DNA from 3 places in the Phyllobacterium sp. genome. Region 1 is predicted to be linked to each of the others. Evidence: riboswitches for the same ligand, from Rfam matches in the RefSeq annotation. Region 1 holds a riboswitch; each other region holds the start of a gene.
The links. Region 1 has a riboswitch for thiamine pyrophosphate ahead of thiB (thiamine ABC transporter substrate binding subunit). Riboswitches for the same ligand answer to the same signal wherever they lie in the genome.

Region 1 (9,685 bases):
CACGCCGCTGGTAGCGGCAGAGGTTCTGAGTCTGGCCCTGCGGCGTCGTTACAGTTCCGATCGCGGCACCGAGCAATGCACCGCCTGCCGCACCGACAACGGTACTTTTCGTGTCATGCCCCAGTGCCTGTCCGGCAATCGCACCCAAGCCACCGCCAATCAGGGCGCCCGTCCCCCCACGTACGTTTTGCTCGCTCGTTGAACAACCGGCAACAGAGACGGCCAGCAGTGCGGATGCCGCTATCGCGGCTAGACGAAACTTCATGACAAATCCTTTCAATCCTAATCAGATGGCGGCGGACCCTGCTGCGTCAATGCGGCAGAAGAAAGTTATTCGCGCGCCCATTTCCACAAAACAAATGTGAGCTTCCGTTACTAAAAAAACAGGCCGGGAAACCCCGGCCTGTTTTCATGATATTTCTGGCCGATTAACGGCACGGGGCCTGATAGCGCTGGCCGTAACGATTCTCGTAGGTGCAATAACGGTTGCTATTGTTGTTGGTGGCAGCACCAACCAAGGCACCGCCGGCGCCGCCGATTGCAGCACCTGCAAGGGCGCCCTTGCCACCATTGATTGCGCCACCGGCCAATGCACCTAATGCCGCACCGCCGACGCCGTAGCCGGCGACGCGCTGATCAGCAGTAGTGCACCCGGCGGCCGAAAACGCCAGGAGTCCGGCGACTGCAATCGTGGACAAACTTTTCAACATGGAAGACCTCTCCTGTTGTTAGAACCAAATTTCAACAGCTTGCGTCCCCAATGCTGTCCTGCAACAATTGCATCCCGCACTCATTTTTACAAGCCGGTGGCCGGTTGCAAGGCAGCAATCAGGATTGCCTTACCTGAATCGAGCGATACACGGAGCGTTCCACATACCGAATTCGAAACAGTAAGTGATGAGCCAAAAGAAAGTTCCATATTTTCCAAAGGCCAACGCGCACCTTCAATAAAAAGCCCGTGCAATGGCGAAAATGCAACAATGCTGAATAGCATATTTTCGGGGAAATCAAACCTATACGAGCCCGCAACCAGCGGATGCGCTTCCTCGTCGCCACTCGACAGGACGAGCTTGCGGCCCTCCGCCGCATGGGCCGTTGCCATGGTAAGATGCAACAGCGTGTGATCCGTACGCGCGCCGCCAAACGCCCCGCACAAGATGACTTCGGTGGCGCCAAGGCGATAGGCTTCATTGAGGGCCAATTCGCCGTCCGTCATGTCCTTGGCCGCGGGAAAAACCGATCGCGGCACATGCGCATAGCGTCGATCAAGCTCGGGAGAGGTTGAATCGAAATCGCCAAGCCAGAGTTCGGGCTCGAGGCCGAGGGGTTCGGCGTGGGCAATGCCTCCGTCGGCCGCAAGGACACGCGCGCCGGCGACCAAATGCCTCAGGCGATCATTGACGTGGACGGTTCCGCCAAGAAGGATGACAAATTTGATCATGACGCGGCCATAGCACGTGGCACTGCTGCCGCCTAGCGTCGTTCAATATGAGGTTTGGGATCTGGGTTGACCCTGGGATCGAGCGTGGTCGCTTAAAATCCTGATAGCTGAACGAGCGATATTCCGTAGAATATGTAGGCCCCGATAGCCGTAGCGATGGCGATGACCACCAACATGGCTCCGTCTGTGAGTTCAAACATTTCTGCCCCCTAGTCTTTTTATTTTTCTGACTGCAGCTTAGCAAATCACCAGGCGATTGGCTGCACACAAATCCGGGTTAATCAGCGCGGATTAACAAGCCCAGGCAACTACGGTCATCACATGACGCCAAAGAGGCAATCCGCTTGCGCGGCCCGCTCTTTTTCTCTAATCTTTGCAACGCTCTAACGGGGTGCCTACCATGAATGGCAGGCTGAGAGGCGTAAGGTGAATTCCTGCCAACCCGCGGAACCTGATCCGGTTTGTACCGGCGGAGGGATTAGACGCGGCGACCGGCCAGCGCATCAATCCTTTTGAAAACCAACCTTAGGAGGCGCTGATGCGGCCGATAACGACTTTCTTGCAATCTGCACTCATGATCGGTGCATTGGCACTTGGTGCTTCGACGGAAGCAACGGCCGCAGGCAAGCTGACGATCTATACCTATGAAAGCTTCACGGCCGAGTGGGGCCCCGGCCCGAAGGTGAAGGAGGCTTTTGAAAAGCAGTGCAAGTGCACTATCGACTTCGTTGCCGTCACCGACGGCGTTGCCTTGCTCAACCGGTTGAAGCTCGAAGGCGCCTCAACCAAGGCCGACATCGTTCTTGGTCTCGATACGAACCTTACCTATGAAGCAGCCACGACCGGGCTTTTCGCACCACATGGCATCGACACCAGCGCCGTATCGATTCCGGCAGGTTTCACGGATGATAGGTTCGTTCCATTCGACTACGGTTATTTCGCCGTCATCTACGACACCGAGAAGCTGGCGAACCCGCCATCAAGCCTGAAGGACCTCGTCGAAGGTGATCCGAAACAGAAGATCGTCATCGAGGACCCGCGCACATCGACGCCTGGCCTCGGGCTGCTTCTCTGGGTGAAATCCGTTTATGGCGACAAGGCGGGCGAAGCCTGGATGAAACTAAAAGACCGCGTTTTGACCGTCACGCCTGGCTGGTCGGAAGCTTATGGCCTCTTCACCAAGGGCGAAGCGCCCATGGTCCTTTCCTATACGACATCGCCTGCCTATCACCAGATCGCCGAGAAGACCGAGCGATACAAGGCAGCGTCGTTCACTGAGGGTCACTATCTGCAGGTCGAAGTCGCAGGTCAGACGACGAACGGAGCAAAGAATCCTCTTTCCAAAGAGTTCCTGGCCTTCATGACGTCTCCGGCGTTCCAGGATGCCATTCCCGAAAACAATTGGATGTTCCCGGCCGCCAAGACAAGCGCTCCTCTCAACGCTGCTTTCGACACGCTGGTGAAGCCTGCAGAAACGCTGATGTTCACTTCGGAAGAAGTTGCAAAGAACCGCAAGGCCTGGATCGACGAATGGCTTGCGTCGATGAGCATGTAGGCGTTGATGACCGACCGCTCGTTCAAAGCGATGGCCGGGGCGCTCGCGCTGGCCTTCCTCGCGGTGCTGGCGGGCGGAGCACTGCTTGGTCTCCTCAGCGAAGCGCTGCGCGGCAATACCGAGGGTTTTGCGGCATTCGACAGCTATCTCTGGCGCGTCGCACGCTTCACCTTGCTGCAAGCATTGCTGTCCACGGTACTCTCCATCGCCTTTGCCATACCGCTAGCCCGCGCCTTGCATGCCAACCCGGATTTTCCGGGACGCGCCATGATCCTGCGGCTCTTCGCCTTGCCCCTCGCTCTACCGGCGCTGGTTGCGGTGCTCGGCATCACCAGCATCTATGGGCGAAACGGACTGTTCGCGACCCTTCTCGCACAAACCGGATCGGAGGCCGTACCCAATATATATGGCCTCCCCGGCATACTGCTTGCCCATGTTTTCTTTAACCTGCCGCTTGCAACGCGGTTTATTCTCGCCAGCCTTGATTCCATTCCGGCCGACTATTGGAAACTATCCGCGCAACTCGGCATGCGGACATGGTCGCAACTTCGCCTTATCGAATGGCCGGTGATAAGGCGCAATCTTTCGGGCATTGCCGGACTGATCTTCATGCTGTGCATCACCTCCTTTACGATCGTGCTCACGCTCGGCGGCGGGCCCCGCGCCACCACGCTGGAAGTGGCGATCTACCAGGCGCTGCACTTCGACTTCGATATCGCCCGCGCCGTATCGCTGACTCTCTTGCAACTGGGCCTAACGGTTGCGGTTCTCACCCTCCTCGGCATGGCGGGTCGCCCCGCCGAGGAAGGGTTCAGTCTGCGCACAATGGCGCGCCGCTTCGACAGGCCGTCGCTAGGGGCGAAATCGCGAGATGGGCTTCTCATTCTTGCCGGCGTGCTTTTCGTTGGCCTGCCCATGGCTGGAACGGTCGTCTCCGGGCTTGCGGCCGACCTTTCGCGCCTCCTCCGAGAAAGCCAGGTATGGCGGGCAATTCTCACAAGTCTCGGTCTTGGCGGGGCCGCGGGTCTTCTGGCTGTCACCGTTTCACTGGCTCTGGTCATGGCCCGCGAGAATGTTGCGGCCCGTCGGCGCTACGGGGCACCCGGCATTTTCGAACGCTCGCTCGACCTCGGTGCAAGCCTCATCATGGTGGTTCCCCCCATCGTGATCGGAGCCGGATGGTTCATTCTTTCGCGCCACGTTGTCGACCCTTTCAGTCTTGCACCGATCATGGTCGTCAGCGTCAATGCGGCGATGGCGATCCCGTTTGCCTTTCGTATCCTCCGTCCAGCCTGGGACACGCCAGCGAGCCGCCACAACCAGCTCTGCGCTCAACTCGGCATTGCAGGCTGGGACCGTTTTCGCCTGATCGATTGGCCGGTATTGCGACACCCGCTGTGGATTGCCTTTGCCTTCGCCATGGCACTCTCGCTCGGCGATCTTGGAACGATTGCCCTTTTCGGCAACAACGCGGTCCAGACTTTGCCCTATCTCCTGCTGCAGCGCATGGGTAGCTATCGGACCGAAGATGCAGCCGGACTTGCGCTGATCCTCGGTTGTCTGTGCCTGTTGCTGATGATCTTCGCCGACAGAGGCGCCAATCGCTTGGCAAAACGCGAGGTGCGCACGGATGACTGAGCGCTCCGACAAGGCGCTGCGTCATGGCGCCGCGATCCGCCTCGAGTCGGTGGATTTCGATTACGGCGAAATGGCTATGCATTTCGATCTTGCTGTCGAGCCCTCCTCCGTCGTCACCATCATCGGTCCGAGCGGGTCGGGAAAGTCGACGCTGCTCAACCTTATCGCCGGTTTCGAACCGGCAAAGTCCGGACGCGTTCTCATTGACGGCAAGGACGTGACCCATGCGGCGCCTGCCGAGCGTCCTGTCTCCATGGTCTTTCAGGAAAACAACCTCTTTGCCCATCTCGACGTCTCGGCCAATGTCGGACTTGGCCGCAGGCCGGATTTGCGGCTTGATGAAGCCGACCGCGTCGACGTCGCGGAGGCGATCCGCAAGGTCGGTCTCGCCGGCAAGGAACGGCGCAAGCCGGAAGCACTGTCTGGCGGCGAACGCCAGCGCGTCGCTATTGCCCGGGCGCTCGTGCGCAATCGGCCGGTGCTTTTGCTTGACGAGGCCTTCGCTTCGCTGGGCCCGGCACTTCGCCATGAAATGCTTGAGCTCGTCGAAACCTTGCAGCGTGAAACCGGCATGACGGTTGTGATGGTGACCCATCACCCACACGACGCGCTGCGCGTTCCTTCGACGCTGGTCTTTCTCGACAATGGCAGGATCGCGGCCATCGGCCCGGCGCAAAAGTTGCTGTCCGACCAAGGTCCACCGCTGTTGCGCAAATACCTCGGTTCGAAAGACTCTGACCTTTGACATATTTTCGACGCCTTGGCTTCTTTAAGAAAAACCCATGAAATTCTTGCTCATGACTGTTCATCGGGATAGCAAGAAAGACGGGTACGCGAGTCTTCGGCTGCGCGATGACAAGAGGATATGATTCTGGGTCCGCACGATCTGCCAACAAGTCACGGATGGTTCCATCCCGCCAGCCGCCGCAGGAATCTTGCGTCGGCTACGCTGCTGCTTGCCTTCCTGTCGGGTTGTCAGATGCTGAATGTGACCAAGGAGGACGCCCTTGGGCCGTCCTCCAACCCTGTGACTGTCGACAATGTCAGCAAGAACGATCGGTTGGCAAAGCTGAGCGCCGAACAGCATCCGCGCATTCTCGCGACCTATGGCGGCGAGTACAAGGACGCGAAGCTCGAGCGAATGGTGGCAAAAGTCGTCGGCAACCTGACGACCGTATCGGACAATCCGACCCATACCTACCGCATCACTATTCTGAACTCGCCAAATATCAATGCGTTTGCTCTGCCCGGTGGCTATCTCTACGTAACGCGCGGCCTGCTTGCGCTTGCAAACGACAGCGCGGAACTCGCCGCCGTGATCGCTCATGAGATGGGCCATGTCATCGCTAACCATGGTATCGAGCGCCAGCAGCGCGAGCAGGAGGCGCAGATCGCCGGCCGGGTCGTCTCGGAGGTACTCCAGGACGACAGCGCCGGTCGTGAGGCACTGATCCGCGGCAAGCTTCGCATGGCGCAGTTTTCGCGCAATCAGGAACTGCAGGCCGACGCCATCGGCATCAAGATGATCGGCGAGGCCGGCTATGATCCATTTGCGGCGGCCCGTTTCCTGCAATCGATGGCTTCCTATGCGGATTTCCGCAGCGTCTCGGGCGCCACCGATGCGAGCCTCGACTTCTTGGCGAGCCACCCCTCCGCTCCCCAGCGTATCGAGCTTGCCCGCGGGCATGCCCGCCGTGTGGGGGCGCCTGGCGTTGGTACCACAGATCGCGATTCCTTCCTGCAGGGTATCGACGGCATCCTCTATGGCGATACGCCCGAGGAAGGCTATGTCAGGGGCCGCAGCTTCGTTCATCCGCTGCTTGGCGTAAGCTTTACCGTTCCTGAAGGTTTCGTCATCGACAACAGTGCTGACGCGGTGATGGCGACCGGGCCGGGCGAGGTTGCTATACGCTTCGATGGAACACAGGTCTCCGGCAATCCGTCCATGACTGACTATATGCGCAGTGGTTGGGTCACCGGGCTCGACAATGCGAGCGTCACCGCGACAACGTTCAATGGAATGCCGGCCGCTGCCGCGAAAGCGCGGGCCGACCGCTGGGAGTTTGACATATTCGTCGTCAATGCAGGAAACCGCATCTATCGTTTCCTGACGGCGGCGCCGGCAGGCAGTGCGGCCCTCAACCCGGCATCGCAGACCGTCATCCAAAGCTTCCGCTTGCTGACGCCTCAGGAGAAGGCAAGCATCAAGCCGCTTCGCATTCGCGTGGTTACCGCCAAGCCCGGCGATAACCTGACGAGCCTTTCCAATCAGATCATGGGAACGGACCGTAAGCTCGATCTCTTCCGCCTGATCAATGCGCTGCCGCCTGGCGGCGGGGTTTCCGTCGGTGACAAAGTCAAGATCATCAGCGAATGACAATAAAAAAGCCCGGCACTGCCGGGCTTTTTTCTAATAACTGAAGACCAGCCTACGCGGCTTCTTCCTGCTCGTCCTCGATGGAGATGTCGGCATCGGCCTCTTCCGCCTTGACGCCGCGTTTCGGGCCTTTGGCGAGATTGACTTCGATCAAGCGGACAGCTTCGGTCTCCGACATCTTGTTGACGGCGGAAATTTCACGCGCCATGCGGTCGAGTGCAGCTTCGTACAACTGGCGTTCCGAATAGGACTGTTCCGGCTGGTTGTCTGCGCGGAAAAGATCGCGCACAACTTCCGAGATGGAGATAAGGTCGCCGGAATTGATCTTTGCATCATATTCCTGCGCACGGCGCGACCACATGGTGCGCTTGATACGAGCGCGGCCCTGGACAACCTTCAATGCACGATCGACATAGTCGGTCTCGGACAGCTTGCGCATGCCTATTGCAGTCGCCTTGGCAACCGGTACCTTCAATCGCATCTTGTCTTTCTGGAAATCGATGACAAAGAGTTCTAGCTTGTGGCCTGCAACTTCCTGTTCTTCAATATTAACGATCTGGCCTACACCATGGGCCGGATAAACAATAAATTCACCCGTCTTAAATCCAATACGTTGGGCGGCTTTCTTCTGCTGAACTGCTGTCATTCGCTTAATAACTCCTTGTTGCGCCCGGCAAAACGCACCGGCTAAACCAATCACTGGACCCGGAAACCGGTCTGTCGGCCGTCAATATTTTCACGCAAAAGCAATTCGGACGAACCAGAGGGCTTGGCACACGAATAACCATACCCTGAACTGTTAGGTCCGAAAAAAATCTAGCCGATTGGTGATTTATGCTTTAGCGCCACGAAATTGACGTCCAATGATCAACATATCGCGGAACCATAACATGAAAAGTGATTAGAATCAACTTTTTGCTGCAGTTGCTCAAAAACAGTCAAAATACAAGACTTGAAAATTGCAGCAAATCAAGTCTAGCGAAGTCAGGATTCGGAAACGATTTCAATCGCCCTCACCCGGCTCCGGTGAAAAGTATTTTTCGAATTTGCCTTCAACACCGTCCATTTCCTTGGCGTCGGCAGGCGCATCGCGCTTTTGCGAAATGTTCGGCCACTTTTCCGCATATTCAGCGTTAAGCTGCAGCCAGCTGTCAAGGCCAGGTTCTGTGTCGGGCTTGATCGCTTCGGCCGGGCATTCAGGCTCGCATACGCCGCAATCGATGCACTCGTCCGGATGAATGACGAGCATGTTGTCGCCTTCGTAGAAACAATCGACCGGACAGACCTCAACGCAATCCATGTATTTGCAGCGGATGCAGTTATCGGTCACAACGTAAGTCATTTGCAGGCTCCTGAAGACACCGCGATCAGCGTGTCAGGGGTTGAGGTAACGATTTGGCACCGGCCTGACAAGAGGGGAAAATCGGCTGCGGCACCAGAACGCGCCCGGCACCATGTCTAAGCAGCGGCGACGAGCTCCGCTACACTTAACCAAGCGCGATATCGAAGTACGCGTGCAGCCCTTCATCGCACCACACCGACCCGGCAACAAGCAACCATCACCTCTTGCTACTGCATATCGAGGAATAATATTTTAGCTGAGCGGCCATTTGTGGAGATTATTTCGACTTTGCTTGTCGCAGTGCCCATCAATCGTCGGAATTGTCATCCGCGCCGTTCATCAGGCGGTCGACCTGTCGCCGCTCTCGCTTTGTGGGGCGCCCGCTGCCGGCGTCTCGTTGCGGCAACAGGTCGAGCTTGCTGACCTCGCCTTTTGGCACCGGCGGCGGTGACATATCCTCATAGAGCGTTCGCGCTTCTTCGGCCGGGCCGCGTCTTTTTCCGACATCGAGCACTTTATAGACGAGGATGCGCCGATCGAGCGCAATGGTCAGAACATCCCCTTGCTTCACGCCATAGGACGGCTGGTCGACCTTGTCCTTGTTGACGCGAACGCCGCCCGCAGAGACAAGTTTTGCTGCCAGGGAGCGGGATTTGACAACCCGCGCGAAGAACAGCCACTTGTCGATGCGTTGGCGGTCCGACATCCTATTTTTTCAGTTGCTCCTTCAAAGCGAGCAACTTGGCGAAGGGCGAATCCATGTCGATCTTGACTGGACGTTCCTCGCGCTCCGGGCGCTTGCTATGCTGCGGCTTGCCGTTGTTAGGCTTGCCGCCTTCGTTCTTGAAGCGGTCATTGCCGCCAGGCTTGCCCTTGCCGCGGAAGTGTTCCTTGCGATCATTCCGGTCGGTTCGTGCGTTCTCGTTGCTGGCGGGCCGCGGTGCGCGCTGCTCGGCCTGATTATTGCCGCGGGCTTCTCCGCCACGGGCGTTGCCCCGCTTTTCCTGGTTGCCACGATTGCCACGGCCATCGAAACGGGCCTGCCGCCACAAAAGAATGGGCTTCGGCGCTTCTTCAGGTACGGCCGGCGCAGCATCTTCCACCGCTGCCGCCTCAAGCATTTCCGCAGGCACGCTGGTGTCGGCTATGGGTTCTGCCGTTTCGGCAGGTTCCGTCTTCACCACCTGTGCATCTTCGGATGCGGTTGGCGCAGGCGAGGCGACATCAGATGGGGCAGACTCGGCCGTTGTTTCGGCCGTGCTTTCCTTCGCGACTGGAGCCGTCTCCTGTGCCGGTGCCGGCGCTTCGAGCGCATCAAGTTCGACGAGCTTT
Region 2 (9,685 bases), on a different contig from region 1:
GGGGTAATCGTATTCGTCAAGCCTTATGAATACGAGCAGCGACATGACCTCGGTTTCGAACGGCAAATTACCCGAAATGAAGACGATGGCACCGAATTCACCGAGGCTTCGGGCGAAAGAAAGGCTGCAACCGGCTATGAATGCTGGCAAAATTGCCGGCCAGATGACCCTCGAAAATATCTGCCAATTGGAAGCGCCAAGCGATCGGGCCGCCTCCTCGACATCCGTTGCGAGATCCTCCAGCACCGGCTGAACTGTCCGGATGACGAAGGGAATGCTGGTAAACATCATGGCGAGCGCAATCCCCAGCGGCGCATAGGCTACCTTGATGCCGAGCGGCTCGAGATAGCGACCGAACCAGCCATTGGCCGAAAAGACGGTTACGAGGGCGAGGCCCGCGACTGCGGTCGGCAATGCGAAGGGTAGATCGACGATAGCGTCGAGAAGCCGGCGGCCCGGAAAGTCATAGCGAACAAGCACCCAGGCGAGAAGCAGGCCGAACATCGCATTGAGAAGGGTCGCCAGCGCCGCCGTCGTCACGGTTATCCGATAAGTTGCAAGCGCCCTCTCGGATGTAACGATCGTCCAGAAATCGGCCCAGCCGAGATTGACCGACTTGTAGAGCATGGCGAAAAGCGGCAGCGCCACGATTGCGATGAAGTAGAGCAAGGTAACACCAAGGGTGAGACCAAAGCCGGGCAGGATTCCGCGCGAAGAAGACCTTGAAAACAATGACATTCCAGCTTTCTAGCTTGTGCATGCCCGAATGCAAGACGGACCGCAAATAGAACGGCGCAGCATCGTCGCTGCGCCGTGTCCCCTGTGGTTCACACGGCTAGCGCTTGGTGAACACCTTGTCGAGGATCCCGCCTTCGGAGAAATGCTCCTTGGTAACCTTGTTCCAGCCACCAAATACGTCCTCCACCGTCAGAAGCCGTGTTTCCGGGAACTGGTCCGAATACTTCGCCTTGACGGAAGCATCGTTCACGCGATTGAAGTTCTGCGCAAGGATGTCCTGGCCCTCAGGCGTGTAGAGGAATTTGAGATAGTCTTCCGCAACTGCGCGTGAGCCGCGCTTGTCGACGACCTTGTCCACGACTGTGACGGGAAATTCGGCGAGCAGGCTGACCGGAGGAACCACAGCCTCGTATTTGTCTTCGCCCAGTTGCTTGCGCGTGCCGAGCACCTCGGCCTCAAAAGTAATAAGCACGTCGCCGATGCCGCGCTCGGCAAAGGTCGTGGTCGCCGCGCGCCCACCCGTATCGAAGACCGGCACGTTGGCGAACAGCTTCTTGACGAACTCCTGCGCCTTCGCTTCGTCCTTGTTGTTGGCTTCGAGTGCATAGGCATAGGCGGCAAGATAGGTATAGCGTGCGTTGCCCGACGTCTTGGGGTTTGGGAACACGACCTTGACGTCGTCACGTACCAGGTCGTCCCAATTCTTGATGTTCTTGGGGTTTCCGGCGCGTACCAGAAAAGCCGGCAGCGAATAGTAGGGCGATGAATTGTTCGGCAGGCGCGACTGCCAGTCAGCGGGGATGAAATCGCCCTTGTCGTGCAGGACCTGGACATCGGTCACCTGGTTGAACGTAACGACGTCGGCCTCGAGGCCCTCGAGGATTGAGCGCGCCTGCTTGGACGAGCCGGCATGCGACTGGTTAACGGTGATTTCCTTGCCCTTTTCGTTCTTGTAAGCGGCCGAAAACGCCTTGTCGATCTGCTCGTAGAGTTCACGTGAAATATCGTAGGATACGTTGAGAATATCGGTCGGCTCGTCGGCCGCCTTCGCCGCGGCGAGGCTGAACCCAAGCGCCACGGCCGTCAAAACCAGTAATCTTTTCATTAAAATCTCCCGCGAGGGCCGGGAGCGAATGCACCGGCACTGATGATCACTGCCGCTCGGGTTTGAGAGGGGCAATTTTTGCCAGAATGGCGATGCCTGCCCCTATACGAAAGAATGTTTGTTCTAATATTACACCTACAAATGAAATCCAGTTCTACAACGCAAGGAATAGTGAGCAAGAACCCATACCGTGGTCCACCGTCCGACGAAGCGCAGGCGATTACCAGAATCCGCGATGCTGCCAGCACCAGAGGAAGTCTTCCTCCGTCCAGTTGCGATGCCGCTTGGCCGAGGCTTCCTCGCAGTCGCGCTTTTTCGCGTCACCTGAGGTAAGGTCCAACGTATCCGCCGTGAATACTTCGCGCCACAAGCGTTCGGCACGACTGAAAATGTTCGATACTTCACTGTACATTGCGACCTCCGAAAATGGTTGCGGTTGCAGAGTGCAGTTGCCTTTGGGGTCAACCGATATCCGATGATGACGGGTTGAAATGATTTGTCAATAATCTCTACCGGATCAATCGTGTATCAAATTTGTGAAAATATCGACGTCCGTCACGCGGGGTTCTTAATGAATTCTTATTTTTCAGCGCCTTACACACCATTTTTAAGCCATTTCTCTGCCGCAAAAATAACTCAAATTTTTAACCCTTCTACACTAGAAAAAGTTATGCGACGGACTATGACTGCACCCAAACGGTAGTCAGGCAAAGAAAATGATATCGCAAAAAGCCAAGTACGCACTGCGGGCCCTTGTCGTACTCGCCAGAGCGGATGCCGAGAAGGTGCTCTTCATCTCCGATATTGCCGAAGAGCAAAACATCCCGAAGAAGTTTCTCGAACAGATTCTTCTAGATCTGAAGCATCAGGGCATCGTCATGAGCCGTCGGGGCAAGATGGGCGGCTACCTGCTGCTCAAGCCCGCCGAGGACATTACGTTTGGCGAGGTGCTACGGCTTATCGACGGGCCCATCGCGCCCCTGCCCTGCCTCAGCAAGATCGCCTATCGCCGCTGCGAGGACTGCGCCAGTGAGGCGACTTGTGAAATTCGCCACGTTTTCAACGAAGTTGCCAATGTGACGCGCGGCGTCCTCGACAAGACGACGATTGCCGACTGCCTCGTCTACGGCGAAAATCACAACGCCGCGGCCTTGCTTGACAGCTAGAACGTTCGCTCAGGCACCATGCGCCCATAGTCCCAAAGCAATCTATGGCTGCTCCTTGACATGCAATAATATTATTGCATATTTAGGCTGTGAACGATGATGAACTCGATCGCCTCTTCAAGGCGCTTGGCGACCCAACCCGTCGCAAGATCATAGATCGACTGCGCGAGCGTCCGAGGCAATCGTTATTCGAAATCTGCGCTCTTTTTTACGCGGAGAATGGGATGGCCCTTTCGCGTCAGGCGGTCACGCAGCATCTGGACATGCTGGAAAAAGCCGGCCTTGTCCGTGTCGAATGGTCGGGCCGGACCAAGATTCACTGTCTCGATCCTGGTCCGTTGCGAGAAGCGGTTGATTTTTGGCTTCGCAACCACCTCTAGAAAGGAGAACCCGATGAGAATCTGGGTGACCAGCGTCCTTGTGGACGACCAGTCGAAAGCCATGGACTTCTACACGCGTGTTTTGGGGTTCACCTTGAAGCATGACGTGCCCATGGGAGAACATCGCTGGCTGACGGTAGTCTCGCCGCAAGACCCCGAAGGAACGGAACTGCTTCTCGAACCGAGCGAACATCCCGCCGTCAAGCCTTTCAAGGCCGCGCTCGTTGAGGACGGTATCCCGGCGACATCGTTCAAGGTCGATAATGTCGATGCCGAATATCACAGGCTTCGTTCGCTCGGCGTCGCCTTCGCGCGCGAACCGATGGATGCCGGACCCGTCAGGATGGCAGTCTTCGATGATACCTGCGGAAATCTCATTCAATTGGTAGAGATGAAGGCCGATTAAGGGCTCGAAACTGTCCCAACTTAACTGAACACGGCCGTGCCGATCACCGGTGTCGACGGCACGGCGACATCGCGCGGCTCCAGCATGCCTGCCCGGTGGGCGGCATGGCCGGCTTCGGTTGCCTTCGCGAACGCGTGGGCCATCGCCACCGGGTCGCCGGCCTTTGCAACTGCCGTGTTGAGAAGGATCGCGTCAAAGCCGAGTTCCATGACCGTTGCCGCATGCGACGGGCGGCCGAGACCGGCATCGACGATCATCGGAATATCGGGAAAGTGACCTCTCAACGAACGGAGGGCGTGAAGGTTAAGCGGTCCCTGCGCCGAGCCAATCGGCGCGCACCAGGGCATAAGCACCTCGCAGCCGGCACCGATCAACCGTTCAGCCACAACGAGGTCGTCGGTCGTATAGGGAAAAACCTTGAACCCGTCATCCGTGAGCACGCGCGCGGCTTCAACAAGGGCGAAAACGTCCGGTTGCAGCGTATCGTGATTGCCGATGACCTCCAGCTTGATCCAGTCGGTAGCGAACAGGTCGCGTGCCATCTGCGCCGTGAGCACGGCTTCCTTGACAGTGTGGCAACCGGCGGTATTCGGCAGGATGCGTACGCCCGACGAGCGGATCAACGACCAGAACCGGTCGCCGGAACTGCCGCCCGCTGTTTCGCGTCGCAGTGACACCGTGGCGACCCCCGTGCCGGAAGCCTTGATTGCTTCCATAAGGATCGCTGGTGAAGGATATTGGGCCGTCCCGAGCAATAGGTGCGAGGCAAGCTCGATACCGTAGAGCGTAAGCATGCTTCAGCCCCCTTGCCGCGGCGTCAGAATTTCGACGCGGTCGCCCTCTTTGAGCAAACATTCCGGGCGCTCCGTCGACCGGACGAGTTCGCCATTCAGCGCAGTCGCCAGCCAGTCTCCCTCGAACTGCAGTTCGGTGAGCAAGGCGTCGAGGAAATGCGCAGCGACATCACGGGTTTCGCCATTGACGATGAGTTTCATTGTACCTCGTTCCCTTGATCGAAAATCATACTCGCAGCCTGTCGCGCCATCGCCGGTGCGAGCAGGAAACCATGCCGGTAAAGCCCGTTGATGCTGATCACATTGCCGTCGCGAACAACGCGCGGCAGGTTGTCCGGATAGGCCGGCCGAATGCCGGTGCCCGTCTCGATGATTTCCGCCTCACCGAAGGCGGGATGCAGGCTATAGGCAGCGTTGATTAGCTCCATCGTCGAGCGTACGGTGATCGGCCCCGTAGCATCGCTTTCAATCATCGTTGCTCCCACCATGAAGGTCTGACCGGCGCGCGGCACGATGTAGACGGGAAAGCGCGGATGAACGAGGCGAATCGGGCGCGCGAGCGAAACATCCGTCGTGCGCAACAGCAGCATTTCACCGCGCACGCCGCGGATGCCTTCATCAGTGGTCGCACGGCCGAGACATTCGATCGTCCAGTCAAAGCGTGGGGCGGCCGACTGATCGGATTCGAACGATACGCCGGAGGCCGCAAGTTTTGCCGCCAGACTGACCAGCGCGTGCCGGGGGTCGAGATGCGCCTCGGTACCGAAATGGAGCCCTCGGCGAAAACGGCCAGCCAAATCGGGCTCCAGCGCAGCGACCGACTCTTCGTCGAGCAAGTCGAACCCAGACGTTTGCGTGCCGAAGCGATCGAGTTCCTTCTGGTCGCGGCCAGAGGCGAGAACCAGCGTCCCGTTTCGGGTCACAGTACCGGGAAGCGCCGCTTCCCACCAATCAGCCGCCGCCAATCCAAGGTCGACAACTGCTTGTTCGGCGCTTTCCCTTTCGCAATAGGGTGCGAGCATGCCGCCGGCATACCAGGACGCCGGCCTTCGCCCATCCGGCGACGGATCGACAACGGTCACATCGAGACCACGCGACATGAGTTCATGCGCCACCGCAAGGCCGGCAACGCCGGCTCCTCTGACAAGAACAGCCATGATGTCAGACACCGTTGTCGAGCGGCATATAGAGATCGCCGCCCTCGCGGAACTTCGCAGCCATGACCGCCATTCCCTCCTTCTGCGCCTCTGCCCTTATGTCGTGGGAGATGCGCATCGAGCAGAATTTCGGCCCGCACATGGAGCAGAAGTGCGCCACCTTGTGCGCTTCCTTCGGCAATGTCTCATCGTGATAGAGGCGGGCCGTTTCCGGATCGAGGGAGAGATTGAACTGGTCTTCCCAGCGAAATTCGAAGCGGGCCCGCGACAGCGCATCATCACGCAGTTTGGCGGCCGGATGCCCCTTGGCAAGATCGGCCGCATGGGCGGCGATCTTGTAGGTGATGACGCCGACCTTGACGTCGTCGCGATTAGGGAGGCCAAGGTGTTCCTTTGGGGTGACGTAGCAAAGCATCGCCGTCCCGAACCAGCCGATCATCGCCGCGCCGATGCCGGAGGTGATGTGATCGTATCCGGGTGCAATGTCCGTCGTCAGTGGTCCAAGCGTATAGAACGGCGCCTCGCCGCAAACGGCGAGCTGCTTGTCCATGTTCTCCTTGATCTTGTGCATCGGGACGTGGCCCGGCCCCTCGATCATTACCTGGCAATCCCTGGCCCAGGCAATTTGCGTGAGTTCGCCCAGCGTCTCGAGTTCGGCAAACTGCGCGGTGTCGTTGGCATCCGCTATCGAGCCCGGCCGCAGCCCATCGCCCAGTGAGAAGGACACGTCATAGGCGCGGCAGATGTCGCAGATTTCCGCGAAATGCTCGTAGACGAAGCTCTCCTTGTGATGATGCAGGCACCACTTCGCCATGATCGAGCCGCCGCGCGAAACAATGCCCGTCACCCGGTTTACGGTAAGCGGAATGTAGTGAAGGCGCACCCCTGCATGGATGGTGAAATAATCGACCCCCTGTTCGGCTTGTTCGACCAGCGTATCGCGGAAGATGTCCCAGGTCAGGTCCTCAGCAACGCCGCCGACTTTTTCCAGCGCCTGATAGAGCGGCACCGTGCCGATCGGCACTGGCGAGTTACGGATAATCCATTCGCGAATGTTGTGAATGTTTCGCCCGGTGGAAAGGTCCATCACCGTATCGGCGCCCCAGCGGGTCGCCCATACCATCTTCTCGACCTCTTCGGCCATCGACGACGTGACCGCGGAATTGCCGATATTGGCGTTGATCTTGACGAGGAAATTGCGGCCGATGATCATAGGTTCGAGTTCCGGGTGATTGATATTGGCGGGGATAATTGCCCTGCCTCGTGCAATCTCGTCGCGCACGAATTCGGGCGTCACGTGATCGGGGACGGCCGCTCCGAACGATTCGCCATCGCGCGCCGCCGCGAATCTTGCAACATCGCGGCCAAGATTTTCGCGAATCGCGGCGAACTCCATCTCCGGCGTGATGATCCCGGCTCTTGCATAGGCGAGTTGCGTGACGGCCGATCCATCCTTACCCATGTGAGGGCTGTTGCGAACCGGAAATGCCGGGGTCAGGCGGTCGCCCGTGGCAAAGCCGTTATCCGCGGGAAGAATATGACGGCCCTCATAGGCGCGGGTGTCGCCCCGTGCGTCGAGCCAGGTCTCGCGAATGCGTGGCAGGCCGCGCGCAATGTCAATCGCGGCGAGTGGATCGCTATAGGGCCCTGACGAGTCATAAACCGTGACGTTCGGTTCGCCCGCGGTCGGATGCACGGCGACCTCCCGCCTCGGGACACGTATATCCGCGTGGATGCGCCCGGGTTTGTAAATCTTGGTCGAAGCCGGCAGCGAACCTGCCGAAACGGTTGGAGTGATTGCGGTCATCATAAGGTTCCTTTGCTCCGCGAACGCACGTTCAGAGACGCCCGCAAGTTCAAATTGCCTGCATGCCGCATGTGGCGGCGCTGCAAGCGCGAAACCCAGTTCTGTGCCGGAAAGATGAAAGGCTTTCGCGAACCCTGACGGGAATCAGGACCCAATCGCCCGCGAAGACTTTTGCACCGTCCCTACGCCAGTATGAACTGGATCAGGTTCAACGGGTCACTGCGCTTGCCGATGGCCAGCAGTATCTCAGCCCCTTGCCGGGACTCCCCTGGTGAATATCTGTAAGAGACCCGCCCGCAACGCCGTTGTCAAGCGGGTCGGCATCCGACTAGGCGCGCAGGGGCTTCAAGGCCGCTGCCCATTTGGCGAGTTCCGCCAACATGGTCGTAGCGCTGTTCGTCATCGATTCGGTCGGCTGGAAGACACCTTCATCATCGATGAACTGCTGATACGAATGCACCGGGACACCATCCGGAATTGGCATCATCCTCAAGCCCGCGACCAACCCTTTTACCGACTCGACCGAGCGCAAGCCCCCGGAAACGCCGCCATAGCTGACAAAGCCCGCTGGTTTGTAGTTCCACTCTTTCGACAGATAGATCAATGCATTGATGAGGGATGGCGGAGCAAAATAATCGTACTCAGGCGTAACAAATACCGTTGCGTCGGCCGCATCGACAATGGTGCTCCATCGCTTGGTGTGAGCGCGCTCATTTCTGCATGCGCGGATGATGCGGTTCGTCAAGGAGAGGCAGGTTGATCTCGGGACGGTTTCGAACCGGGCGTCCTGCCTGGCAAATTCATGAAACCATTTTGCAACCGCCGGGCCGCCGCGGCCGGGGCGTGTGCTGGCAATAATAATGTTGAGTTTGAGCGCCATATGCTTGTCTCCATCATGCATGACTGAACGCCAGCATGAATAAGCAAGCCGCACTGCGCCGCCAAGAAGGCACTTTCCGGAAACCGCCCATGATATGATATCGGCAGGTAGTCCCGCGCCGCATGGGCAAAACGAAACCCGCCCCGGCAAAGCCGTGCGGGTTCTCTCGCTATAAATGACCGGACGAACCGGTCACCAACTATCGGTTGAAATCGCCACCGTTGCCGTTTGGACGAGGCGGCCGTTCCTTTTTCTTCGGACCGGGCAGAAGACCTTCGCGCTGTGCCTGCTTGCGAGCTGCCTTGCGGGCACGGCTGACGGCTTCGGCTTTTTCCCGCACACGGCGCTCGGACGGCTTTTCGAATGCCTGGCGCGCCTTCATTTCGCGGAAGAGACCCTCCCGCTGCATCTTCTTCTTCAGGACCCTGAGGGCCTGTTCAACATTGTTGTCTCGGACGAGTACTTGCAATCGTTTTCCTTACCCATGCTTGCCTCGTCTTGCGCAATCGCAATTGGCCACAATCAGACAAGCGTTTGAAGAATTGCCCCTGTGGCAATCCGGAGAAGCGCGGACTTTATGCATTTCCGCGCCAAAAATCCAGTCTGCCCGCGCAATTTACTCGGGCTTTACCGCCAAGAAACGGCCTTTTCGGCACGATTACCGTAGCAATAGCGCGAACGACGCGCGTGATCGTGCGCCGGCGCCGAATCAGAGAGCAGCGGTGATGATGATCTCGACCTTGTATTCAGGCGTTGCGAGCTTTGCTTCACCGGTCGCGCGGGCCGGCGTGTTGGCCGGGTCGACCCAAGCATCCCAAACCGCGTTCATCTCGCCGAAGTCCTTCATGTCATCAAGCCAGATGATGGCCTGCAGCAACTTCGACTTGTCGGTGCCGGCCTCCTTGAGCAGGCTATCGACCGACGCAAGGACGTCCTTGGTCTGCTCGGTAACGCTCTTGCCGGGGCCACCAACCTGGCCGGCGAGGTATACCGTATTGCCATGGATGACAGCTTGGCTCATACGCGGACCAACTTGAATACGACGGATGCTCATGGGGAAGTCTCCTCTAGCGTTTGCCGGCAGGTTGAGTCTGCCTTGCTTGCATGAAAAAAGGGCCATGCGGCCCTTTTTTCAAAAGAATGGTGGGCACAGTAGGGATCGAACCTACGACCCGCTGATTAAGAGTCAGCTTCAACTGATTGGCGCTTGTTACCGTACTTTATCATTCGTTTGCAAGCGTAATTACTTATC
Region 3 (9,685 bases), on a different contig from region 1:
ACGGCGCGCGCTGCGCGGTAATCGAATCTCCATGATCCTGCAGGACCCGAAATATTCGCTCAATCCGGTAATGAGCATCGGAAGGCAAATCGTGGAGACGCTGCGCACCCACGAGAAGGTCAGCAGGCGCGAAGCGCGCCGGCGCGCACTCGATATGCTGGCAGCCGTCCAGATACGCGATCCCGAGCGTGTCTATGATTTGCATCCGCATGAAGTTTCGGGTGGCATGGGGCAGCGCGCCATGATCGCCATGATGCTGATAACCGGGCCGGAACTGCTCATTGCGGACGAACCGACCTCGGCGCTTGATGTTACTGTACAGCTCGACGTGCTCGGCATTCTCGACAACCTCGTACGCGACAGGGGCATGGGCCTGATCTTCATCTCGCACGATCTGCGGCTAGTCTCTTCGTTCTGCGACCGGGTGATCGTCATGTATGCTGGTCGGATCGTAGAAGAAATTGCCGCCAAGGATCTGCGCAATGCCAAGCACCCCTACACGCAGGGACTGCTGAATTGCATGCCAGAGATCGGCGCGGACCGGCATCCGCTCCCGGTACTCGACCGCAAACCGGAGTGGGCAGCATGACGCCGGCGCTGAAGCTCGACAATCTCCAAGTCACGTTCAATCGTTTCCGCGCTTTGCGGGGCGTAAGCCTTGAAGTGGTATCCGGGGAATCCTTCGGCCTCGTTGGCGAATCCGGTTCAGGGAAATCGACGCTGCTGCGGGCCGTGGCGGGGCTCGCGCCGGTGACTGGCGGGACGATCGAGGTGAATGGCAAAACGCTCGGTTCATCCCGCACGAAGGCCTTTTACCGTGATGTGCAGATGGTATTCCAGGACCCTTACGGCTCGCTGCACCCGCGCCAGACGGTGGATCGGTTGCTCCTGGAGCCGCTTGCCGTGCACGGCTTCGGCGATATCGAACGGCGCATCTTACGGGCGCTTGACGAAGTAGGGCTCGGTTCGAGTTTCCGCTTCCGCTATTCGCACCAACTCTCGGGCGGCCAGCGGCAGCGTGTTGCGATTGCCCGTGCGCTCATCCTCGAACCCTCGATCCTCCTTCTCGACGAACCCACCTCTGCGCTTGACGCATCGGTGCAGGCTGAGGTGCTGAACCTGCTCGAGCAGATACGCCGCGACCGTAAGTTGACTTTCGTGATGGTGAGTCATGATCTCGCCGTCGTCACGCATATGTGCGACCGGTTGATGGTGATGCAGCACGGAGCCGAAGTCGAACGGCTCACCGCCTCGGAACTTGCGAGGCGCCACGTCACGCAGGACTATACGCGCAACCTGCTCATCGCGAGCCAGGGATTCGTCAGGCCGGCAGTGCAGAATGCCTAGTCATTTTCATTGAATATTTACCATTTGCTGAGGCATTCTCGTGGAAACTGCCGGTTCGACGGGAAATCGTGAAAATCTGAATGAATTTTCTAAGCGGGCGTTTACGCCGGGCAATTGATGGTTGCGCTCATCGACTGGAGTGGGGCCATGAAGAACTTCCGCCAATTTATAAAAGATCGCCGCGGGGCAACCGCGATAACATTTGCATTGCTGCTCGTGCCGCTTCTGGGTTTCGCCGGGCTCGCGGTGGATTACAGCCGTGCGAGCAACGAGCGCTCGCGCCTGCAGAATGCCGCGGATGCCGCGGCACTCGCTGCGGCATCCGTATTCACCGGTTCCAACAAATCGACTGCCGAGGCAAAGGCACGGGCCTTCCTGCAGGCCAATCTCGGCCTCAAGGCGGAAGATATAAATGTGAACTTCAATACGGCGAATCAAAAGGTTACGATCAGCCTTGGTGGCCAGACCAACACCTTGTTCATGCACGTTCTCAATAAAGACAACATGCCGATCAGTGTAAACGCCACCGCGCTGGCGCCGCTCAAGCCTACGACGGCCAAGATCACCATCGACAAGGTAACCGGTTACTGGTTCAAGAAAGTTTCGATCATTGTCGTGCGCAACGGCACGGAGGTTGTGGTCGGCACCATCAAGTACACGGCGACCGACCATAATCTCTACAATGGACGCGGCGGCGGCAAGACGGACCCGGACATCAACACACCCGTCACCTTCGATCTCGGTGATTACACGAAACTCTATCTCAAGATGGAGATCAAGAACGACGGTTGTGACATTGGCTACAAAAACGATTCGTCGGGCCGCTATGTCAATTGCGTAGCAACCAACAGTTCGTCCTACGCCAAGTACAATTCCACGCTGAGAACAGACGATCCAAATACTGTCAATCACCTGTTCGTGGACGGCGTACAACTGCCGGCGGGATCCAAACCGCCGCTCGATGACCTGATGAATTGTGATAACGCGACGCACAGCCACGCCTGGGAAGATGGCGGCGGTTGGGCCGACCAGGACTTCTTCTACAAGATCAACGCGGCCTGCAAATCGGTCGATGGCGAAAACGTCCGCCTGACCCACTAGGGTCAGGTTGCTTTGATGCGGCGCGATTGACTTTGCCCTTGCGCCGCTCCATCATGATTTCATTCCGAGGGGGGCACTGTACAGTGCTGAGATAGCGTCGAGCTGGACCCTTGAACCTGATCCGGGTCATGCCGGCGTAGGAACGGGAATTGAGCATAGTTCGCGCCATTTCAGCCTTATCCTCGCACATGTCCGGATCTCCAACAGAGATGGAGTCCAGAGCGTGCCTTATTTCCTGACATCGACCGCGTCTTGCCGGTAACGGCTCGGGCCATGCGCCTCGTTTTTCGCACGGTCATGGCGCTTGCCGCCGTCGCCGCGTGCTGGCAGGCGGTCGTCTGGCTGTTCCAACCACCACGCTTCATTCTGCCCGGACCGGCCGCAGTTGGGGCCGCCCTCATCGAGCAGCGACATTATCTCGGCTTGCATGCCTCGATCACCGTTGCGGAAATCGTGCTGGGCCTCCTGTTCGGCGGGCTTGCCGGAATTTTGACAGCGCTCCTCCTGGCCGGCATGCCCGCCTTTCGCCACGTCATGTGGCCTGTGCTTCTCGTCTTGCAGGCGCTGCCGGTGTTTGCGATCGCACCGCTGCTCGTCCTGTGGTTCGGCTTTGGGCTTGCGTCCAAGGTCGTGATGGCAAGCCTCATCATCTTCTTCCCCGTCGCGTCTGCCTTTGCCGATGGATTGCAGCGCACCAGCCGGGATCTGCTGGATGCCGCTTCGCTCACGCAGGCGACATCGCTTGCGACGCTGCTTCTCGTTCGCGTGCCGAGCGCCTTGCCATCGCTCGGGTCAGGTCTTCGCGTGGCCGCCGTCTTTGCCCCGATCGGCGCCGTGATAGGCGAATGGGTCGGGTCATCGCGGGGGCTCGGTTTCGTGATGTTGCAGGCCAATGCCCGCATGCAGACCGAAACGCTGTTCGCTGCGCTCATGATCCTCGCGACTCTTACCATCGCCCTGCGGTTCCTCGTCGATGCCCTTACCCGGCATCTTACCCCCTGGGCACACGAGTCATGACCATTCCTCCGTTCAACCCGACAAAGGACCACCTATGTTCCGCTCGCTCCCATTGATCCTGACGGTTTGTCTCGCGCTGCTTCCGGTACCGGCCATGGCTGCCGACAAGCTGACGGTGCTCCTCGAATGGTTCGTCAATCCCGACCATGCTCCTCTCGTTATCGCACGTGAGAAAGGCTACTTTGCCGATGTGGGTCTCGATGTGGAACTGATACCGCCGGCCGATCCTGCGGCGCCGCCACGTCTCGTCGCGGCAAAACAGGCCGATATCGCCATCCACTACCAGCCGAATCTTTATCTCGACCATGACGCAGGCTTGCCGTTGGTGCGTTTCGGAACGTTGGTCGAGACACCGCTCAACACTGTGATGACCTTGGCCGGCGGGCCGATCAAGAGCCTCAAGGACCTCAAGGGCAAGAAGGTCGGGTTTTCCGTCGCCGGTTTCGAGGATGCGATGCTAGGCGCCATGCTCAAGTCCGTAGGCATGTCAATCGCCGATGTCGAACTGATCAATGTCAACTTTGCCCTCTCGGCCTCGTTGATCGCCGGTCAGGTGGATGCGACCGTCGGGGGCTACCGGAACTTCGAACTGACGCAGATGGCGCTGGAAGCCCACGAGGGCAGGGCCTTCTATCCGGAAGAGCATGGCGTACCGATCTATGATGAGCTGATTTTCGTGACACACCGCGATCTGTTGGCGGACGACCGGCTGCCGCGCTTTCTGAACGCCGTCGAGAAGGGGGCGATCTACCTTACCAATCATCCGGACGAGAGCTGGCAGATCTTCATCAAAGCCTATCCGGATCTCGACAATCCGCTCAACAGGCAGGCCTTTACCGATACGTTGCCGCGCTTTGCCAAACGGCCAGCGGCGCTTGATCGCGGCCGCTATGAGCGGCTTGCCGTGTTCATGCACGATGCCGGGCTGATCAAGACGGTACCTGACATCGGCGATCTCGCCGTTGAACTTCGCCAATCTCCATTGCTCTAATCACAGAGAATATCATGCCAAAAGTAGATTTCCGGCTGAATGCCATTGTTGACGTCGATGCCATCGGAAGTGAAAAGGACCTCGGAATACTAGCGCTAGCGGCAGTGCGCGGCGGCGCGACCATCATCCAATATCGCGATAAGAACTCACCGACCCGTCTGATGGTTGAGCGCGGGCGGCGCATCCGCGATGCCTTGCGCGAAACCGGAATACCCCTCGTTGTCAACGACCGTGTGGATGTCGCGCTTGCCGTGGGCGCGGACGGCGTTCACGTCGGGCGCGACGACATGCTTGTCGGTGATGCCCGGCGGTTGCTCGGTCCGGATGCAATCATAGGATTGACGGTCAAGAGCGAGGCAGACGCCGAGGCGGCCATTGCTGGCGACATCGACTATGCCTGCATTGGCGGTCTGTTTGAAACACCAGCCAAGCACAACCCTGACGGGCCCATCGGCTTTGACGGATATAGTCGCCTTGCGCAGATCATCCGGGTGCGGAAGCCGGACCTGCCCATCGGGGCGATCGCCGGTATCGATCTTCAGCGCACGGCTCCAGCCATTGGCGCGGGGGCCGACGGCATTGCGGTGATTTCCGCAATTTTCCGACAGCACGACCCGGAGGGATCTGCGCGAACTCTGCGCGAGGCGGTCGACAGGGCGCTTGAGGCGCGCGCATGACGGCGATCGCATTGACAATTGCCGGCTCGGACAGCGGCGGTGGCGCAGGCGTCCAGGCGGACCTGAAGACGTTTTCAGCCCTCGGCGTTTATGGCGCCAGCGTGCTGACGGCGATCACTGCGCAGAACACTAAAGGCGTAACTGCTATCGAAAACCTGTCGCCGACAATCATCGAAGCTCAGATTGACGCAGTCCTTGCCGATATCGAAGTCGACGCCATAAAGATCGGCATGGTTTCGACCATTGGGGCAATCGATAGCATTGCGGGAGCATTGCAGCGCTGGGATCGATCGATCGTACTCGACCCCGTCATGGTGGCGACCTCGGGTGACCGGCTTCTAGATCCCAACGCGATCGATGCGTTGAAACGACAGCTCTTTCCAAAAGCAATGGTCGTAACGCCCAACCTTGCAGAAGCCGCTCTTCTAACCGGCATGCCCGTCGCCGAAAATGCGGATCAAATGCTGCAACAGGCCGAGCTCCTGTTGGAACTTGGTCCATCAGCAGTCTTGATCAAGGGCGGCCACGCCAAAGGCGCGATGAGCAATGATCTCCTCGTTGACAGAGGTTGGCCGAGCTGGTTTTCCGCGTCCCGCATCGCGACCGACAACGATCATGGAACCGGTTGTACGCTGGCGTCGGCAATTACCGCCGAACTGGCCAAGGGTAAAACGCTACAAGGCGCGGTCGCCGGCGCAAAGGATTATTTAACGGCAGCGATGGTTGCTGGTGCCAGTCTCAAAGTGGGGCAGGGGCGCGGCCCGGTGCACCATTTCCACCAGTGGTGGTAGGCGCGATCGTAGAGGCAAGGAGGTCCTGCCGCTCGAAAGGCAGCGGGATCACGGCCGGGAACACAACCTTCCCGTCGGCATAGGCAAGTTCGGTCGGCGTCATGAGGGCGCTCGCCGCTTGGGCGGCAGGAACTGTAGTTGCGTCGGATGGCGTGGCAACGAGTGCCGTTTGCACCGGCTCAGCCGAGGGTTCGAGGACGTCCAACATGCCCTTCTGCTTGGCCTGGTAATAATACCCGCGCGAGTAAAGGCGGACCGCCTGATCGGGGTTGTTGTCTGCGACCTTGTAGGCACCCGCGAGATACTTCACCCCATATTTGAGGTTGGTCTCGGCATCGAGCAATTCCTTGGCGCTGCCATCATGGCCAAGGCCGCGCGCCGTCGCGGGCAGCAACTGCATCAGGCCCCAATAGGGACCGTTGCGCGCCTGTGGGTTAAACCGGCTCTCACGCTTGACGACCCTCCGTACCAGGGACTCGGGTACAGCGTAGGCGACTGAGTATTTTGTGATCAGACCATCGACGGATGTGCCAGATGTCTTGGCTGCAGGCTTGGTTTCGGTCGCTGCAACGCGTGGTGCGGCCTCGGGAACCGGGATCGATGCCGCGCTCGGCAGTTTGGGATCGGTTGTCGAGCAAGCGCCGAGAACCAAGGCAAGGCTCAGGGCAGCGAAGGCGCGCGGCAATCGGATTTGAAGCAGCATTTGTCACCGGTCGAAGAAGTCGTAGCGTCGAGATTTCTCTTAGCTTGTTCGTGCCGGGCTGCGTCAATCACTTTCCGATACAGAGTGTAACAATACCGCCCACTGGCTGTCTGGGTGTAGGCGGTTGACTCAAGCATATATATCAATGTATCAGTTAACGATTGGTAAGGCCAGTTTACCAGTCAAGCGCGGAGAGGAGCCGTGCGGGGAGGACCAATGTTCGCAGCGATCCAGCCGCGCCGCCTGTACCAACAGGTCGCGGAACAGATCCGGGATCTGATCGAATGCGGCTCGTTCGCCGTTGGCGAGCGGTTGCCGGGCGAACGCGAACTTGCCGAAGAGCTTGGTGTATCGCGTCCGACAATCCGCGAAGCCCTTATTGCGCTCGAAGTCGAAGGGCTTGTTCATATTCGCATGGGCTCGGGCATCTATGTGACGCACCAGCGGCGCGAAAAGCCGGTCCTGGCCCCCTCCGACGATCTGGAGGGCCCGTTCGAATTGTTGCGTGCGCGTTCGCTCATTGAATGCGCCATCGTCGAGGAAGCCGCGAAAGTGGTGACGCCTGTTCAGGTCGAAGCCATGGATGCGGTGCTGACCAAAATGGCGAAAACGTTCAACAATCCGCATGCGTCCATCACGCTCGACCGAACTTTTCACACGACGATTGCCGGTATCATCGAGAATGCGGTGCTCGAGCGGTTCGTTGGCGAACTTTTCGATCAACGCATGACGCCGTTTTTCGAGCGTCTGGCCAGCTATTTCGAAAGCCCTGTCTCGTGGCGCGAGGCATTCGAGGAGCACCGGGCAATTCGTGATGCGATTGTTTCCGGCGATCCAGCGCGCGCCAAGGCAGCGATGCAGTTCCACCTGCAACAATCACAATCGAGATTTTCCAAGAGTTTCGACGAGGAACTCGAAAGCGAGAAACATCATCCGGCGGGAGGCCGGACCCCAAACACTATAATCTGATTTCAATCTGGGAGGAGAAGGACATGAAAATCAAGCTTATGGCCATTATGGGAGCGGTGGCCGCGCTCGCACTTTCTGCTGCTGCGGCACAGGCTCAGACGGCTTTGAAGTGGGCGCACGTCTATGAGACATCGGAACCGTTTCATACCGAATCCGTCTGGGCTGCTGAAGAAATCAACAAGCGCACCAACGGCCGCTACAAGATCGATGTCTTTCCGGCATCGCAGCTTGGCAAGGAAGCTGACATTAATCAGGGTCTGAAGCTTGGCACTGTCGATATCATCATTTCCGGCTCGAGCTTCGCGGCGCGCGACTACAAGCCGATCGGCGTCACATACTTCCCCTATATTTTCCGTGGCCCGGAACACCTGATCGCCTACACGAAGAGTGATGTCTTCAAGCGGCTTGCCGCCGGCTATGAAGAGAAGACCGGCAATCATATCGCCGCCGTCAGCTATTACGGCACCCGCCAGACGACGTCGAACAAGCCGATCGCGAAATGCTCGGATATGGAGGGTCTGAAGATCCGTGTGCCGGACGTGCCGGCATATCTCGCCATGCCGCGTGCCTGTGGCGCCAACACGACGCCGATCGCTTTCGCCGAAGTCTATCTCGCCCTGCAGAATGGCACTGTCGAAGCCCAGGAAAACCCGCTGACAACGATTGAAGCGAAGAAGTTCTACGAGGTGCAGAAGAACATCGTGCTGACTGGCCATATTGTGGACCATCTCAACACGGTCGTCTCTAAGCAGCTCTGGTCGAGTCTCTCAGACGAAGACAAGAAAATCTTCGGTGAGGTCATGCAGGAAGCAGCCGAGCGCACGACCAAGACCATCGAGGAGAAGGAAAAAGCGCTCGTCACGACGTTCAAGGAAAAGGGCATTAACGTGACCGAAGTCGACAAGGCCGACTTTGAAAAAGCTGTCATGGAAAAGGTGAAGTTTGAGGACTTCGGCTACGAGAAGTCTGACTGGGAGGCCATTCGCGCCATCAAGGAATGATCCACGGAGGGCCGGACGGCACAGCCGCCCGGCCATTCCACCACGCTGATGCGACGACTGGAGAATGCCGATGGCAAAGGAAGTTCATACCCAGATTACCGCCGAGGAAATCGCCCATTCCTTCGAGGAAGCGGCGCCCGTGGCACACGTTGCGGACTATGCGCTCGAAGACTGGCTGACGCTCGCCGTTTTTTGGCTGATGACCGCCTGCGTGTTCGTGCAGTTCTTTACCCGCTATGTTCTCAATAACAGCTATGCATGGACGGAGGAGATAGCAACCAACTGCCTCATTGCAGTCGTTTTCCTGGGCTCGATCATGTGCGTGCGCGTATCGCGCCACATCCAGGTCGACGTACTCTATCACTATCTTCCGGTTTCCATTGCCCGCGTCCTGTCGACGTTTGTCGACATCGTGCGTATCGGTTTCTTCGCCTATGGGGTCTGGCTCATGTGGCGCTATACCGACATCGTCGCCGACGAGCGCATGGTGACGATCGACCTGCCGCGAAACATCGTTTTCTACGCCGTCTTTGCCGCATTCGTATTGATGCTCGTTCGCTCCATCCAGGTTTTCATCAGCAATATGCGCCGGGGCTATTCGGTTCTCGAACGGCCCGAGGAATTTCACAAGGTAGAGGATTGATCCATGCTGCTGCTCGTCGGAACATTTCTCGTCCTCATGCTTGTCGGCGTCCCGGTGGCGATCTCGATGGCCGTCGCATCGGTGCTCTATCTGGTCTTCTTTGGTGTCGCCCCTGACATCATCGTGGCGCAGCGCATGATCGCAGGCGTCGAGAGCTTCCCGCTACTCGCGGTGCCGTTCTTCATCCTGGCCGGAAATCTCATGAACTCGGCGGGCGTCACCGGCCGCATCTATTCCTTCGCGGTCGCGCTCGTCGGCTGGATGAAAGGCGGGCTTGCCCAGGTCAACATCATCGGCTCGGTCATCTTCTCCGGCATGTCCGGTACGGCGCTTGCCGATGCCGCCGGGATCGGCACGATCGAAATCAAGGCCATGAAGGACCACGGTTATCCGGTCGATGCGGCCGTCGGTGTAACCGCCGCCTCCGCGACCCTTGGTCCGATCT

Region 2: another riboswitch for thiamine pyrophosphate. It lies ahead of thiC (phosphomethylpyrimidine synthase ThiC); the one in region 1 lies ahead of thiB (thiamine ABC transporter substrate binding subunit).
Region 3: another riboswitch for thiamine pyrophosphate. It lies ahead of AAAB35_RS03945 (ABC transporter permease); the one in region 1 lies ahead of thiB (thiamine ABC transporter substrate binding subunit).

The regions. Positions count from the first base shown of each region.
Region 1 covers NZ_JBBNAM010000426.1:12,345-22,029, reverse strand. The annotation lists gene AAAB35_RS28165 (glycine zipper 2TM domain-containing protein) at 1-265, opposite strand, end outside; gene AAAB35_RS28160 (hypothetical protein) at 429-710, opposite strand; gene AAAB35_RS28155 (thiamine diphosphokinase) at 797-1,441, opposite strand; TPP riboswitch at 1,819-1,936, shown strand; gene thiB (thiamine ABC transporter substrate binding subunit) at 2,016-2,996, shown strand; gene thiP (thiamine/thiamine pyrophosphate ABC transporter permease) at 3,003-4,634, shown strand; gene thiQ (thiamine ABC transporter ATP-binding protein) at 4,651-5,379, shown strand; gene AAAB35_RS28135 (M48 family metalloprotease) at 5,614-7,011, shown strand; gene AAAB35_RS28130 (CarD family transcriptional regulator) at 7,064-7,657, opposite strand; gene fdxA (ferredoxin FdxA) at 8,015-8,353, opposite strand; gene AAAB35_RS28120 (RNA-binding S4 domain-containing protein) at 8,661-9,059, opposite strand; gene AAAB35_RS28115 (helicase-related protein) at 9,061-9,685, opposite strand, start outside.
Region 2 covers NZ_JBBNAM010000120.1:2,375-12,059, reverse strand. The annotation lists gene cysT (sulfate ABC transporter permease subunit CysT) at 1-738, opposite strand, end outside; gene AAAB35_RS08600 (sulfate ABC transporter substrate-binding protein) at 836-1,843, opposite strand; gene AAAB35_RS08595 (hypothetical protein) at 2,064-2,255, opposite strand; gene AAAB35_RS08590 (Rrf2 family transcriptional regulator) at 2,560-3,009, shown strand; gene AAAB35_RS08585 (metalloregulator ArsR/SmtB family transcription factor) at 3,099-3,389, shown strand; gene AAAB35_RS08580 (VOC family protein) at 3,403-3,795, shown strand; gene AAAB35_RS08575 (thiazole synthase) at 3,816-4,589, opposite strand; gene thiS (sulfur carrier protein ThiS) at 4,593-4,790, opposite strand; gene thiO (glycine oxidase ThiO) at 4,787-5,746, opposite strand; gene thiC (phosphomethylpyrimidine synthase ThiC) at 5,751-7,553, opposite strand; TPP riboswitch at 7,715-7,833, opposite strand; gene AAAB35_RS08555 (NAD(P)H-dependent oxidoreductase) at 7,882-8,433, opposite strand; gene rpsU (30S ribosomal protein S21) at 8,633-8,902, opposite strand; gene AAAB35_RS08545 (RidA family protein) at 9,143-9,487, opposite strand.
Region 3 covers NZ_JBBNAM010000054.1:68,444-78,128, reverse strand. The annotation lists gene AAAB35_RS03960 (ABC transporter ATP-binding protein) at 1-589, shown strand, start outside; gene AAAB35_RS03955 (ABC transporter ATP-binding protein) at 586-1,347, shown strand; gene AAAB35_RS03950 (TadE/TadG family type IV pilus assembly protein) at 1,495-2,448, shown strand; TPP riboswitch at 2,506-2,608, shown strand; gene AAAB35_RS03945 (ABC transporter permease) at 2,722-3,465, shown strand; gene AAAB35_RS03940 (ABC transporter substrate-binding protein) at 3,500-4,456, shown strand; gene thiE (thiamine phosphate synthase) at 4,471-5,133, shown strand; gene thiD (bifunctional hydroxymethylpyrimidine kinase/phosphomethylpyrimidine kinase) at 5,130-5,924, shown strand; partial or broken gene AAAB35_RS03925 (lytic transglycosylase domain-containing protein) at 6,127-6,465, opposite strand; gene AAAB35_RS03920 (FadR/GntR family transcriptional regulator) at 6,844-7,596, shown strand; gene AAAB35_RS03915 (sialic acid TRAP transporter substrate-binding protein SiaP) at 7,620-8,597, shown strand; gene AAAB35_RS03910 (TRAP transporter small permease) at 8,668-9,240, shown strand; gene AAAB35_RS03905 (TRAP transporter large permease) at 9,244-9,685, shown strand, end outside.